Linked DNA regions of Aromatoleum aromaticum EbN1. The protein of the gene in region 1 interacts with the protein of each later gene in a pairwise test. Links are inferred from orthologs where the notes say so. Each region holds a gene or a part of one and is shown in the gene's direction. Other genes may lie near its edges.

Evidence for each region. Proteins that work in one complex are often made in the same cells at the same time.
Region 2: the proteins of ybgC (region 1) and secA interact in binary tests that used the Escherichia coli proteins (3 or more experiments, as listed by UniProt). The link is inferred for Aromatoleum aromaticum EbN1 from one-to-one orthologs.

What each region holds. Positions count from the first base shown.
Region 1 is NC_006513.1:1,572,532-1,579,989, forward strand. The notes cover bases 2,868-5,731. They hold ybgC (tol-pal system-associated acyl-CoA thioesterase), read left to right. Parts: upstream 2,868-4,008; coding sequence 4,009-4,455; downstream 4,456-5,731. Other genes in these bases: EBN1_RS07450 (STAS domain-containing protein), read right to left, coding at 2,868-3,796; tolQ (protein TolQ), read left to right, coding at 4,452-5,126; tolR (protein TolR), read left to right, coding at 5,144-5,557; EBN1_RS07470 (energy transducer TonB), read left to right, coding at 5,554-5,731. In the rest of the region: EBN1_RS07435 (AEC family transporter), read right to left, coding at 1-594; ATP-dependent protease ATPase subunit HslU, read right to left, coding at 732-2,060; ATP-dependent protease subunit HslV, read right to left, coding at 2,057-2,596; more of EBN1_RS07450, read right to left, coding at 2,633-2,867; more of EBN1_RS07470, read left to right, coding at 5,732-6,468; Tol-Pal system beta propeller repeat protein TolB, read left to right, coding at 6,547-7,458.
Region 2 is NC_006513.1:844,427-851,077, reverse strand. Bases 2,777-6,059 are described here. They hold secA (preprotein translocase subunit SecA), read left to right. Parts: upstream 2,777-3,135; coding sequence 3,136-5,859; downstream 5,860-6,059. Other genes in these bases: argJ (bifunctional glutamate N-acetyltransferase/amino-acid acetyltransferase ArgJ), read left to right, coding at 6,015-6,059; EBN1_RS04045 (DciA family protein), read right to left, coding at 2,777-2,964. In the rest of the region: cell division protein FtsZ, read left to right, coding at 1-1,092; lpxC (UDP-3-O-acyl-N-acetylglucosamine deacetylase), read left to right, coding at 1,330-2,250; EBN1_RS04050 (hypothetical protein), read left to right, coding at 2,259-2,447; more of EBN1_RS04045, read right to left, coding at 2,530-2,776; more of argJ, read left to right, coding at 6,060-6,651. UniProt on the Escherichia coli protein: Required for protein export, interacts with the SecYEG preprotein conducting channel.

The sequences.
Region 1 (7,458 bases):
GAGGCGCACGCCGAGCGCGAACAACATCAGCGGAATCGACACATCGCCGAGCATCTTGATCGCGAGCATCAGCGGCGGCCACACCGCGATGCCGGCGATGCCGACTGCAAGTCCGGCGAAAGTCGCCAGCACCGACGGCACTTTCCACACCGTCCACAGCTTGATGCGATGATCGAGTAACCAGGCGCCGAACGAGAAATGCAGCAGGTTCGACACCATGAACATCACCACTGCGGGCGCCAGCGCCGGTTTGCCGAAAGCCAGCACGGCGAGCGGCAGCCCGAGATTGCCGCAGTTGTTGAACATGATCGGCGGCACGAAAGTCTTCGGTGCGATCCGCGATGAACGTGCCAGCGCCCAGCCGATCAGGCCCGAGCCGATGACGATCACCAGCGTCGCGACGACGAGCGGCACGAACTCGACGACGCGGAACTCCTTGTTCGCCAGCGCCGCGAACACCAGCGCCGGGATGAAGACGTCCATGTTCAGCTTGTTCGCGTGCGACAGGTCGGGCTTCATCCGCCTGCCGACGAAATAGCCGAGCGCGGTGATCGCGAACAGCGGAAAAAGGATCGAGACGATGCGCACGAGCATGGCGAGTGAAATTCCGGCGCGCTCGTCGGCGCCGGAGGCCGGTCAAGCGGAGGGGGAGCCGCGGCACGCGCGGAGGAGCTCCGGCGCGCGGTCTGCGAACGACGAACGGCGGCGCGCGACCGCCGTCTGGCGCCGCGCTAAAGCACGTAGCGCGCGAGATCCTCGCGCTGCGCGAGAATCTCGAGCCGCGCATCGACGTACGGAGCATCGACGAGGAGCTTGTCCAGGCCGATCCTGCCAGCCTCGAACGAGATTTCCTCGAGCAGCTTTTCCATTACCGTATAGAGGCGTCGCGCACCGATGTTCTCGGTCTTCTCATTGACCTGGTACGCGATCTCGGCGAGACGGCGGATGCCGTCGTCGGTGAACTCCAGCGTCACGCCGTCAGTCGCGAGCAGTGCCTGGTACTGGCGCACGAGGCACGCATCTGTCTGCGTCAGGATGCACTGGAAGTCCTCGACCGACAGGCTCTCGAGCTCGACGCGGATCGGCAGGCGCCCCTGCAATTCGGGGATCAGGTCGCTCGGCTTGGCGAGGTGGAACGCGCCGCTGGCGATGAACAGGATATGGTCGGTCTTGATCATGCCGTACTTCGTCGAGATCGTCGTGCCTTCGACGAGCGGCAGCAGGTCGCGCTGCACGCCCTGGCGAGACACGTCCGCGCCCTGTCCTTCCGAGCGCGATGCGACCTTGTCGATCTCGTCGAGGAACACGATGCCGTTCTGCTCCACCGCGCGGACGGCCTCGGCCTTGACTTCCTCGTCGTTGATGAGCCGCGCCGCCTCCTCGTCGGTCAGCGCCTTCAGCGCCTCACCGATCTTCATCTTGCGCACTTTCTTCTTGCCGCCGCCGAGGTTCTGGAACATTCCCTGAATCTGCTGCGTGAGTTCTTCCATGCCCGGGGGCGCGAAGATCTCGGCAGTCATCGCCTGCGCAGCGACTTCGATGTCGATCTCCTTGTCGTCGAGTTCGCCTTCGCGCAGGCGTTTGCGGAATTTCTGCCGCGTGCTCGAATCCACCGGTTCCGGCTCGTTGAGGCCGACCGGGCGGGCCGCCGGCAACAGCGCGTCGAGCACGCGGTCCTCGGCGGCGTCGAGCGCGCGGTCGCGCACCGTCTTCATCGCGCGTTCGCGTCCGTCCTTGACGGCGATCTCGGCGAGGTCGCGGATGATCGTGTCGACATCGCGGCCGACGTACCCGACTTCGGTGAACTTCGTCGCCTCGATCTTGATGAACGGCGCATTCGCGAGCCGCGCCAGCCGGCGCGCGATCTCGGTCTTGCCGACGCCGGTCGGTCCGATCATCAGGATGTTCTTCGGCGTGATCTCGCTCCTGAGCGGCTCCTCGACCTGCGCGCGGCGCCAGCGGTTGCGCAACGCGATCGCGACGGCCTTCTTGGCCTTGCCCTGGCCGACAATGTGCTTGTCGAGTTCGGAGACGATCTCCGGGGGGGTCATCTGGGTCATCCCTCGAGTACCTCGATTACGTGGCTCTGGTTCGTATAGATGCACAGATCGCCGGCGATCTGCAGCGACTTCTTCACGATCTCTTCCGGCGGCAGCGCGGTGTTCTCGAGCAGGGCGCGGGCCGCGGACTGTGCGTACGCGCCGCCGCTGCCGATCGCGACGATGCCCTGCTCGGGCTCGAGCACGTCGCCGTTGCCGGTGATCACCAGCGAGTTGTCGGGATCGGCGACCGCGAGCATCGCCTCGAGCCGGCGCAGCATGCGGTCGGTGCGCCAGTCCTTCGCCAGCTCCACCGCACTCCTCAGCACGTTGCCCTGGTGCTTCTCGAGCTTCGCCTCGAAGCGCTCGAACAGCGTGAATGCGTCGGCCGTGCCGCCGGCAAACCCGGCGAGTATCCTGCCCTGGTAGATCGGACGCACCTTGCGCGCGGTCGCCTTGATGACGACGTTGCCGAGCGTGACCTGCCCGTCCCCGCCGAGCGCTACGCGCCGCCCGCGGCGCACCGAAAGGATAGTGGTGCCGTGATACTGTTCCATCGATATTTTCCTTCGCAGCGCGGCAACGCCTCCGCCTCAAGCGCGGAGCATCACCTGCGCGACCTGATCGACGCTCATGACGCGCAGAAGTGCGGCGACCATGGCGTTCACGTTTCTCAAAATCACCTGTTTACCCTGCGCGTGCAAGGGTGCGAGGACGTTGAACAGCGTGCCGGCGCTGACGAAGTCGAGCCGGCGCAGTTGGGCGCAATCGACCTCGAAGCGCTGGCGGTCGGCGGCGAAAGCGGCAAGCCGGCGAATGCTCTCGGTCGTCGCGCCCGTCAGCTCGCCATCGAGACTGAAGCCTTCGGCGGCGGTGACGGCCGCTTCGATCGCCGCGGTGGAGATCGCCTCGCGCTCCATCTTCGGTTCCCACGACGGCGGAGATTCCTCGAATGTTATCGCGTAATCGACCGCGATCTGTTCGAAGCGGTCCTGCTCGCCGGTGTGCTGCAGCATTTCGAGCAGCAACAGCCAGCCGTCCCGTCCCTCGGGCCGGCCGACGTGCACCTGCCCCACGAGCATGTCGACAAGCTGTCCGCACTTGAGCAGCGACACCTTGACGCGCTCGGCGGCGAGTTCGCGCAGCAGCTTGCGGAACAGCGTGCAGCCGACTTCATCCACCGAGCGCAGCCGGCTCAATTCGATGCGGATCGCGCCGCTTTTCTTGCCGATGATCCCGATCTGCTCGAACTGCGTCGCCGATTGCCCTGACAGGGTGCCGGAAAGGCTCAGCAACGGCACGGCTTTCGGCCGCCCTTGCGCGGGCGCGCTCGAAAGGTCCTGCCAGGGAGGCGGGGAACGCTCGAAACGGGTCGCGTAATCGACCACCCGCGACTCGAAGCGCTGGCGCTGGCCAGTGAGGCGATAAAGATCGAGGAGCATCATCCATACCCCTTCGCCAGCCTGATGCGACGGACTGTCGAGCACGGTGCCGAGCACCGCTTCGGCGGCGTCGACACTGCCATTGGCATAGAGCACCGCCGCCTCCTCGTACGCCGCGCCGAGACCGGCCCCGACTTCCGTCACCTCCATGAGTCCGGCGTACTGCGTGAGCCCGTGGTTCGCATCGCCGCTGAAATCCAGCGTGGACAATTCTGCGGCAGGCTCGCCCCGGGCGGACGAGGCCGCGTGCGCGGGGGCATCGCTGCTGGTCGGGGCGCTGGAGGCGGACTTCTTGCCGAAAAATGGAAGGACCACGTCGCAGCCTGTCCAGGAAATATGGTTAGGTGAATCGTGCCAAGCGGCAAAGAATAGCACTTCGGAAACGGGCATTGCTCATCTTGGGCCACTCGCCTGCGCATCCGCTCGACTTGCCCCTTCGCATGGCCTCCCGACAACGCCTTGCATTTTGAAAAAATGTGGCAGGAAACGGATTCGCAGCACCGCTGCGAGTCAGCTAGAATGCTGCGATGCACACCGCTTGCCACCCTGCGATCGCAGCGGAAAAGACCGTTTTTTCGCTGCCGCTGAGGGTCTATTACGAAGACACCGACGCCGCTGGCATCGTCTATTACGCCAACTACCTGCGCTTTTGCGAGCGCGCCCGCACCGAAACGCTCAGGGAAATCGGCTTCGAGCAGCAGGCACTGCTCGCCGAACAGCGGCTCGCCTTCGTCGTGCGCTCGGTAAAGGCCGATTATCTGTCACCCGGATTCCTCGATGATGCGTTACAGGTCGTGTCGAACATCGACACGGTCGGCGGCGCGAGCCTCGTTTTTGCGCAACGCGTGCTGCGCGGCACTGAACTGCTGTTCGATGGCCGCTTCGTGATCGCCTGCGTCCATCTCGACAAGAAACGCCCCACCCCCTTCCCTGCCGAAATACGTTCCAGACTGGAAAGACTCGTTCAAGCATGACCCTCACCGAAAACCTCTCCATCATCAGCCTGGTCAGCCAGGCCAGCGTCCTCGTACAGCTGGTGATGACGCTGCTCGCCACCCTCTCCCTCGTTTCCTGGTACTGGATTTTCCGCAAGTCGTTCCAGATCCGCTCGGCGCGCAACAAGACCAACGGCTTCGAGCGCGACTTCTGGAGCGGCGGCGACCTCAACGGGCTGTTTCAGTCTGCCGCGGCGGCGCGTCATCAGACAGGCGGCATGGAGCGCATCTTCGAATCGGGCTATCGCGAATTCACCAAGCTGCGCGCGAAAAGCCACGACCACGCGGCGACGATCGACGGCGCCCGGCGCGCGATGCGCGCCACCTACCAGCGCGAGATGGACGACCTCGAAGCCCACCTCGCGTTTCTCGCCTCGGTCGGCTCGGTCTCGCCGTATATCGGCCTGCTCGGCACGGTGTGGGGAATCATGAACGCGTTCCGCGGCCTGTCCAACGTCAGCTCGGCGACGCTCGCCCAGGTCGCGCCCGGCATCGCCGAGGCCCTCGTCGCCACCGCGATCGGCCTGTTCGCCGCGATTCCGGCGGTCGTCGCGTATAACCGCTTCGCCCACGACATCGACCGGGTCGGCATCCGCTTCGAAAGCTTCATGGAAGAGTTCTCGAACATCCTGCAGCGCCAGCTGCGCTGAGCGCCGGAGGCTTTGCGATGCGCCAGCGCCGCCTGATGAACCAGATCAACGTCGTGCCATACATCGACGTCATGCTGGTCCTCCTCGTCATATTCATGGTCACCGCGCCGATGATCCAGACCGGCAGCGTCGACCTGCCGACCGTCGACCAGGTGCCCCAGACTCCGCTCGAGGCGATGCTCGTCGTCGTCAAGCGCGACGGTTCGCTCGCCCTCAAGGCGAGCGGCGGTGCGACAGAGCAGGCGATGAACAATAACGAACTGCTGCGCGAACTGCGCCGGGCAATCGAGCGCAACCCGCTCCAGCCGGTGGTCATTGCGGCCGACCGCAAGGTCAGCTACGAGAAAGTCATGGATACGCTCAACGGTCTGCGTCAGGCGGGGATACAGAAAGTCGGCCTGCAGACTCAGGCGGGCAGCAGCGGGCGATGAACGGCGCAGTCCCGAATTCCCCCCGCGACGAGCCGGGAAAATGGGCATCGCTCGCGCTGACGATCGCCGTCCATCTCGGCCTCATCGCGTTTCTCGTGCTGGGCGTGCGCTGGCAAAGCACTCCGCCCGCAGCGCTGGAAGTCGACCTGGTGGCCGCAGTCCCGGCCCGTCCCGCCCCGCTGCCAAAGCCGGAACCGGAGGCGAAGCCCAAACCCGAACCGAAGCCCGAACCCAAACCGGAACCAAAGCCGATCCCGAGGCCCGAGCCGCCGAAGCCTGCCCCGCCACCCGAACCGCCGAAAGCGCAGGCAAAGCCCGACATCGCCATGAAGGCGCCCGAGGCGAAGAAACCGGTCAAGCCGGAACCGCCCAAACCCGAACCCCCGAAGCCGGAACCGAAGAAGCCGGAACCGAAACCAGAGCCCAAGCCGCCGGAACCGAAGAAGCCGGAACCGAAGCCGGAGCCGAAGAAACCGGAACCGGCGAAACCGGAGCCCAAAAAACCCCAACCGGTCGTGCCGCCGAAAGATGACTACATGGCGCAGCGCCTGGCGCAGGAAACCGAACGCACACAACTCGAACGGATGATGCGCGCCGACGCCGCTCGTGCCTCGGCCGCCCGTAACCGTGCCGCCGGCGACGCCTATGAGAATGCCGTGCGCACCAAGGTGCGCGGCAATCTGCTGCGCCCGCCCGGCCTGAGCGGCAATCCGGAAGCTGTTTTCGAGGTGGACCAGCTGCCGAGCGGAGAAGTGCTCGCGATCCGGCTCAAGCGCTCGTCCGGCATCCCCGCGCTCGACGAGGCGATCGAACGCGCGATCCGCCGCTCGAGTCCGCTGCCGCTGCCCCAAGCGAAGGAACTTTTCGAGCGCACGCTCGAACTGAAGTTCAAGCCTCTCGACGAGGACTAAGGCGTGCCTGTCATTTTCGTTGCGCCTGTTGTTCCGATTCGTTCGTTATAATCGCCAATTGACGGCCACCGCCACGCCATGAATATCCTCCTCTCCCGTTTCCGCCTGCTGCTCGCCGCCGCCCTCGCCGCCCTCTCGTGGGGCGCTCAGGCCCAGCTTTCGATCGAAATCACGGGCGCGGGCGCGACGCGGTTTCCGGTCGCCATTCCGCTTTTCGAGAACGAAGGATCCCTGCCGCGGGGCATCACGGACGTGGTGCGCGCGGACCTGGAACGCAGCGGCCTGTTCAGCCTCGTCGACATGGGCCTCGTCACGCTGCCCGCGACGGCGGTGCCGGATCTCGCCGGCGTGCGCGCCCGCGGCGCCGATGCGGTGCTCGCGGGGAGCCTCTACCCCCAAGCGGACGGGCGCTACGACGTACGCTTCCGCTTGTTCGACACCCAGAAGCAGACCGAACTCGGCGGACTGTCGCTGCGCATGACGCCGGCCCAAAACCGCGCGACGGCGCATCGCATTGCCGACTTCGTCTACGAAAAACTCACCGGACAGCCGGGCTACTTCGCGACCCGCATCGCCTACGTCGTGAAGAGCGGTCCGCGCTACGAACTGCAGATCGCCGACGCCGACGGAATGAACGCGCAGACTGCGCTCGCGTCGCGCGAACCGATTATCTCGCCGGCCTGGGCGCCGGACGGCCAGCGCCTTGCCTACGTGTCGTTCGAGGCCAAGAAGCCCGTCGTGTATGTGCATACGCTGGCAACGGGCCAGCGCCATGTCGTCGCGAATTTCAAGGGCTCGAACTCGGCGCCGACGTGGGCCCCGGACGGTCAGCGGCTCGCGGTCGTGCTGACGAAGGACGGCCAGTCCCAGCTATACGTCCTCAACGCGGACGGCTCCGGCCTGCGCCGGATGGCGACCTCGCCGGGAATCGACACCGAACCGGCCTGGTCGCCCGACGGAGAATGGATCTATTTCAGCTCCGATCGCGGC
Region 2 (6,651 bases), 730 kb from region 1 along the record:
ATCGGTGTCGGCGGGGCCGGCGGTAACGCTGTCGACCACATGATCCGCGAGAATGTGCAGGGCGTGGAGTTCATCGTTGCCAACACCGACGCCCAGGCGTTGAGCCGCTGCCTCGCGCCGAACAAGATCCAGCTCGGCAGCTCCGGGCTCGGCGCGGGATCGAAACCCGAAGCCGGCCGGGCTGCCGCGCAGGATTCGCGCGATGCCATCGCGGCGGCGCTCGACGGCGCGCACATGTGCTTCATCACCGGCGGCATGGGCGGCGGCACCGGCACCGGTGCCGGCCCGGTGGTCGCCGAGATCGCGAAGGAGATGGGTATCCTGACCGTCGCGGTCGTCACCAAGCCGTTCGACTTCGAAAACCGCCTGCGGGTGGCCGAGAGCGGTATCGAGGAACTGACGCGCTACGTCGATTCCCTGATCATCGTGCTCAACGACAAGCTGCTCGAAGTGTATGGCGACGACGCCGGCTTCGAGGACTGCTTCCGCTCGGCGGACAACGTGCTGCGCAGTGCGGTCGGCGGCATTGCCGAGATCATCAATGTTCCCGGCCTCGTCAACGTCGACTTCCAGGACGTGCGCACCGCGATGGGCGAGATGGGTCGGGCGATGATGGGCTCGGCGGAAGCCGATGGCCTCGATCGGGCGCGCATCGCTGCCGAGCAGGCCGCGGTCAGCCCGCTGCTCGAAGGTACGGAACTGTCGGGCGCGCGCTGCGTGCTGATCAACATCACCGCCAGCCGCTCGCTGAAGATGTCGGAAGTGCGCGATGCAGTGAAAACGGTGCAGGCGTTCGCTGCCCCCGAAGCCTTCGTGAAATACGGCACCGTGTTCGACGAGGCGATGGAAGACCGCGTGCGCGTGACCGTCGTCGCGACCGGCCTCGGCGCGCCACGCACCGGACGCCAGCCAGTGATGCAGGTCGTGCAGGGTACGGGCACTTACGGCGCGCTCGGCGGCAACGTCAACATGGCCAATCTCGACGTCCCGGCGGTGATCCGCCACACCCGGCGCACCACCGTCGAAGCGATGAGTGCAAACGGCATGGGAACTTACGACATCCCGGCTTTCCTGCGCAAGCAGGCCGACTGACGCACCGGCGTTTCGTCCCGTTCGACAGGCGCCCCGTAGACCGCTGCCTCCGGTCGGCGTCAGGGCGCCTGTGGCCTCGCGCTCCCGCCCCAGATTTCCGCCGGAGCGAAACGCTCCTGCCGCGGTCCAATGAACCGTTGCAGGCAGTGCCGCCCGTGGACCCGCCCGGCGCGCAGGGTCCCGGAAGGCGCCGGTTGCCGTGTTAAACTGCTGGCCGGAAACAGGAATAATTCAAAAATGATCAGGCAGCGCACCCTCAAATCGATCGTCAAGGCCACCGGGGTAGGGCTGCACGGGGGACGCAAGGTCCAGCTCGTGCTGCGGCCGGCAGCGCCCGACACGGGGGTCGTCTTTCACCGCGTCGATCTCGATCCGCCGTGCGACCTGCCTGCCGATCCGTATTCCGTGTGCGACACGCGCATGTGCTCCGGACTGGAGCGCAACGGGGCGAAAGTCGGCACCGTAGAGCACCTGATGTCTGCGGTGGCCGGCCTGGGCGTGGACAATCTTCACGTCGACGTCGATGCGCCCGAGCTCCCGATCCTCGACGGCAGCGCCGGCCCGTTCGTGTTTCTGCTGCAGTCGGCAGGCATCGAGGAGCAGAAGGCGCCGAAGCGCTTCCTGCGCGTGAAAAAGGCGGTCGAGTACCGCGAGGACGACAAATGGGTGCGGCTCGAGCCGCACGACGGCTTCCGGCTGACATTCTCGATCGTTTTCAACCACCCGGCGATCGACAAGACCTCGACCAGCGTGACCGTCGATTTTGCCGAACATTCGTACGTGCGCGACGTCGCCCGCGCCCGTACTTTCGGTTTCATGCAGGATGTCGATTCGATGCGCGCCCACGGACTGGCCCTCGGTGGCAGCCTCGATAACGCGATCGTCATGGACGAATACCGCGTGCTCAATTCCGACGGCTTGCGCTACGTCGATGAGTTCGTCAAGCACAAGGTGCTCGACGCGATCGGCGACCTGTATCTGTGCGGCCACCCGCTGCTCGCGGCCTACAGCGCGCACAAGGCGGGGCACGCGCTGAACAACCAGATCCTGCGCGTCCTGCTCGAGGACCGCTCGGCGTGGGAAATCGCCACGTTCGAGCAGCCGGGAATGACTCCCGCCGCGGTGAGTCATCAGTTCGAGCTCGCGCCGGCGACCTGATCACGACGATGCTGGCCATTCGTCTTCTCGCAGTCCTTGCGGCGATCGGCATCGGCGCCTCGCTGATCGCATGGATGCTGACCGGCAATCCTCGTTATCGCCGCTGGGCGTGGAATTTCCTTCGCGCCGGCCTCGTCGTCGTCTTCGTATTCCTCGCGCTGCTCGCGCTCGAGCGGGTGTTCCTGCCGCTCGCGTGAGCGCTTCGCCGGGCCGTCCCAAGAAGCGCTCAGTCCCGCATGGCGGGACCGCGCGTAGCGCGAGGGTGCTCTAACGAGCGCTTCAGCCGGCCCGGCTGCGATCTATCAGTCGCTCCAGCGATTCGCGCAGCGGCGAATCGGCCGGCAGGCTCGATGAAAAATCGGCGAGGCTGCGCCGCCCCGCGTCCGACAGCGTCCGGTCCGGGGCAGGGCGCGGCGCTTCGCGCTCCTCGATCACCTGGACCTTGACCTGGATCGTCCGGATCGGCATGCCGGCCGCACCGAACTGTTCCGCGAGAGTCGGTGCGATCTGCTTGAGCCGCACGGCGACCGCTCCGCCATGGGCCAAGAGCACGAGAGTGTCGTTCTTGACATTGGCGACTGCGCACGCGGACGCCAGGGCCGGGGGAAGATGCTGTTCCAGCACCGCCTGAAGTTTGCGCAGGCGCGCAGCGTGGTCGCGCAAACGTGCGAGCGCGTCGCCGCTGCCGAGAAATCGCTGGATAAGCTGGGTCATGGAAGTGCGCTCGCGATCATTCCCCATGGTAGGTTTCACGCCCTGCGCCTGCAAGCGCCGCAAGGGCGGGACGTGGTCACGCCCTTGCGGCGCAGCGTGACTTGCAATACGGATCGATTCCACCCACATGCTAAACTTGCGCCTTTGCCGAATCGTCCGACCCCACCATCCATGATCTCCGGCCTACTCAAGAAAATTTTCGGCAGTCGCAATGACCGCCTGATCCGCCAGTATTCCCAGACCGTACGTGCGATCAATGCGCTCGAGCCGGAAATCTCCGCGCTGTCGGACGAGGCCTTGCAGGCGAAAACTGCCGACTTCAAGCAGCGGGTCGCGAACGGAGAGTCGCTCGACAGCATCTTGCCGGAAGCGTTCGCCGTCGTGCGCGAGGCCGGCAAGCGGGTCCACGGCATGCGGCACTTCGATGTGCAGCTGATCGGCGGAATGGTGCTGCACAACGGCAAGATTTCGGAAATGCGCACCGGTGAAGGCAAGACGCTCGTCGCGACGCTGCCCGCGTATCTCAACGCGCTGACCGGCAAGGGCGTGCATGTCATCACCGTCAACGACTACCTCGCGAGCCGTGACGCAGACTGGATGGGCCGCATCTACGGTTTTCTCGGCCTCACGACCGGCTGCAACCTGTCACGCATGGGGCATGAGGCGAAGCAGGCCGCGTACGCCTCCGACATCACCTACGGCACGAACAACGAGTTCGGCTTCGACTACCTGCGCGACAACATGGTCTATTCGACCGGCGAGCGGGTGCAGCGCGGGCTGAGCTTCGCCATCGTCGACGAAGTCGATTCGATCCTCATCGACGAGGCGCGCACGCCGCTGATCATCTCGGGGCAGGCCGAAGACCATACCGACCTCTACCTCAAGCTCAACCAGGTCGCGCCGATGCTCGCCGAGCAGGAAGGCGAAGGCGACAACGTCATCAAGCCGGGCGACTACACGCTCGACCTGAAGGCGCGCCAGGTGCTGCTGACCGAACAGGGCCACGAGAACGCCGAGCAGATCCTGACCCGGATGGGCCTGCTTGCCGAAGGCACCAGCCTCTACGACCCGGGCAACATCCTGCTCGTGCATCACCTGTACGCGGCGCTGCGCGCGCATTCGCTGTACCACAAGGACCAGCATTACGTGGTGCAGAACAACGAAGTCGTCATCGTCGACGAGTTCACCGGCCGCCTGATGGCCGGCCGGCGCTGGTCCGACGGCCTGCACCAGGCGGTCGAGGCGAAGGAAAGCGTGCGCATCCAGGCCGAAAACCAGACGCTTGCGTCGATCACCTTCCAGAACTATTTCCGCATGTACGGCAAGCTCGCCGGCATGACCGGTACGGCTGACACCGAAGCGTTCGAATTCCACTCGATCTACGGGCTGGAAACCGTCGTCGTGCCGACGAACCGGGCGATGGTCCGCAAGGACGAGAACGACAAGGTCTATCGCACCGCGAAGGAAAAATGGGACGCGGTGATCGCGGACATCCGCGGATGTGTCGAGCGCGGCCAGCCGGTGCTGGTCGGCACGACGTCGATCGAGATCAACGAGTTCCTGTCGGGCGAGCTGAACCGCGTCGATCTGTCGCACCAGGTGCTGAACGCGAAGCAGCATGAGCACGAAGCGGAGATCGTCGCGCAGGCGGGGCGCCCGGGAGTCATCACGATCGCGACGAACATGGCCGGGCGCGGCACCGACATCGTGCTCGGCGGCAGCATCGAGCGGCAGCTCGCCGCAGTACGCGACGACGAGACGCTGACGCCCGAGCAGAAGGAGGCCCGCACGGCCGCGCTGCGCGAAGAGTGGAAGCCGGTGCACGAGCAGGTGCTCGCCAACGGTGGCCTGCACATCATCGGCACCGAGCGGCACGAGTCGCGCCGCATCGACAACCAGCTGCGCGGCCGCGCCGGACGCCAGGGCGATCCGGGCAGTTCGCGCTTCTACCTGTCGCTCGAAGACCCGCTGATGAAAATCTTCGCCGGCGAACGCCTGAACGCGATCATGGTGCGGCTGAAAATGCCCGAGGGCGAGGCGATCGAGCATGCGATGGTGACGCGCTCGCTCGAATCGGCGCAGCGCAAGGTCGAGCAGCGCAACTTCGACATCCGCAAGCAGCTGCTCGAATACGACGACGTCGCGAACGACCAGCGCAAGGTCATCTATCAGCAACGCAACGAACTGCTCGAAGCCGACGACATCTCGGAGACGATCCGCGCGATGCGCCAGGGCGTGCTGCACGACAGCTTCCGCGTCCACGTGCCGGTCGACAGCGTCGAGGAGCAATGGGACATCGCGGCGCTCGAACAGGCGCTCGCGTCCGAGTTCCAGCTCCGGCTGCCGATCGGCGAATGGCTCAAGGCGGAACCGAATCTCGACGACGAGACGATCCTCAAGCGCCTCCTCGCCGCTGCCGAGGAGCAGTACGCGGTGAAGACCGCGCAGGTCGATCCGGTCGCATGGCACCAGTTCGAGCGCAACGTGATGCTGCAGAGCCTCGACACCCACTGGCGTGAGCACCTGGCGGCGCTCGATCACCTGCGGCAGGGCATCCACCTGCGCGGCTACGCGCAGAAGAATCCCAAGCAGGAATACAAGCGCGAGGCCTTCGAGCTGTTCGAGACCCTGCTCGATACCGTGCGCAACGACGTCTCCAAACTCCTGATGACGGTCCAGGTGCGCACCGAAGCACAGCTCGAGGAGGCGGAAGTGCCCCCCGAGCTCGAGAACGTGCAGTACCAGCATGCCGCTTTCGACGAGGCCCTCGGGGTCGCTACTGCTCCGGAGGCCGCGCAGGCAGCAGCGCCCGCCGGACCGAAAATCGGGCGCAACGATCCGTGCCCGTGCGGATCGGGCAAGAAATACAAGCATTGCCACGGCAAGCTGAGCTGAGATGCGATGCGCGAGGAGTTGCCGGGATTCGCCCCCGGAGCGCTCGCGCAATCGCGTGCCACGACCCGGATTCCGGTTATTCCGGGCATGGCCGATCGTTTTGACCGTGGCCACGGGCGGCCTTCCACCTCGTATCCTGTTCCACGGAGAAAACCATGCCTGTGAATCTGATCGCTGTGCAGCCGTCCGATCTCCTTCCGGTGCCCGGCGTTCGCGTCGGGGTCGCGGAGGCCGGGATCCGCAAGGCCAACCGGCGTGACCTGACGCTGATCGAACTTGCCGCCGGCAGCCGCGTCGCCGGTGTGTTCACCCTCAACCGCTTCTGCGCGGCGCCGGTGCAGCTGTGCAAGCAGCACATCGCCGGCGGCGACGTGCGCGCGCTGGTTATCAATACCGGCGTTGCGAACGCGGGCACCGGCGAACAGGGGTTGGCGGACGCCCACGCGACCTGCGTCGCGGTCGGCCGCACCCTGGGCGTCGCGCCCGAGCAGGTGCTGCCGTTCTCGACCGGCGTGATCCTCGAAGCGCTGCCTGTCGACCGCCTGATCGCCGGGCTGCCCGCGGCGCACGCGGATTTGCGCGAGGACGGCTGGTTCGACGCGGCGCACGCCATCATGACGACCGACACGCTGGCGAAAGCGGTGTCGCGGCAGGTCGAGATCGGCGGTCGCACCGTCACCTTGACCGGCATCAGCAAGGGCGCCGGCATGATCAAGCCGAACATGGCGACGATGCTCGGCTTTCTCGCCTGCGACGCCGCCGTCTCCCAGGCCTTGCTCGATGCGCTGACGA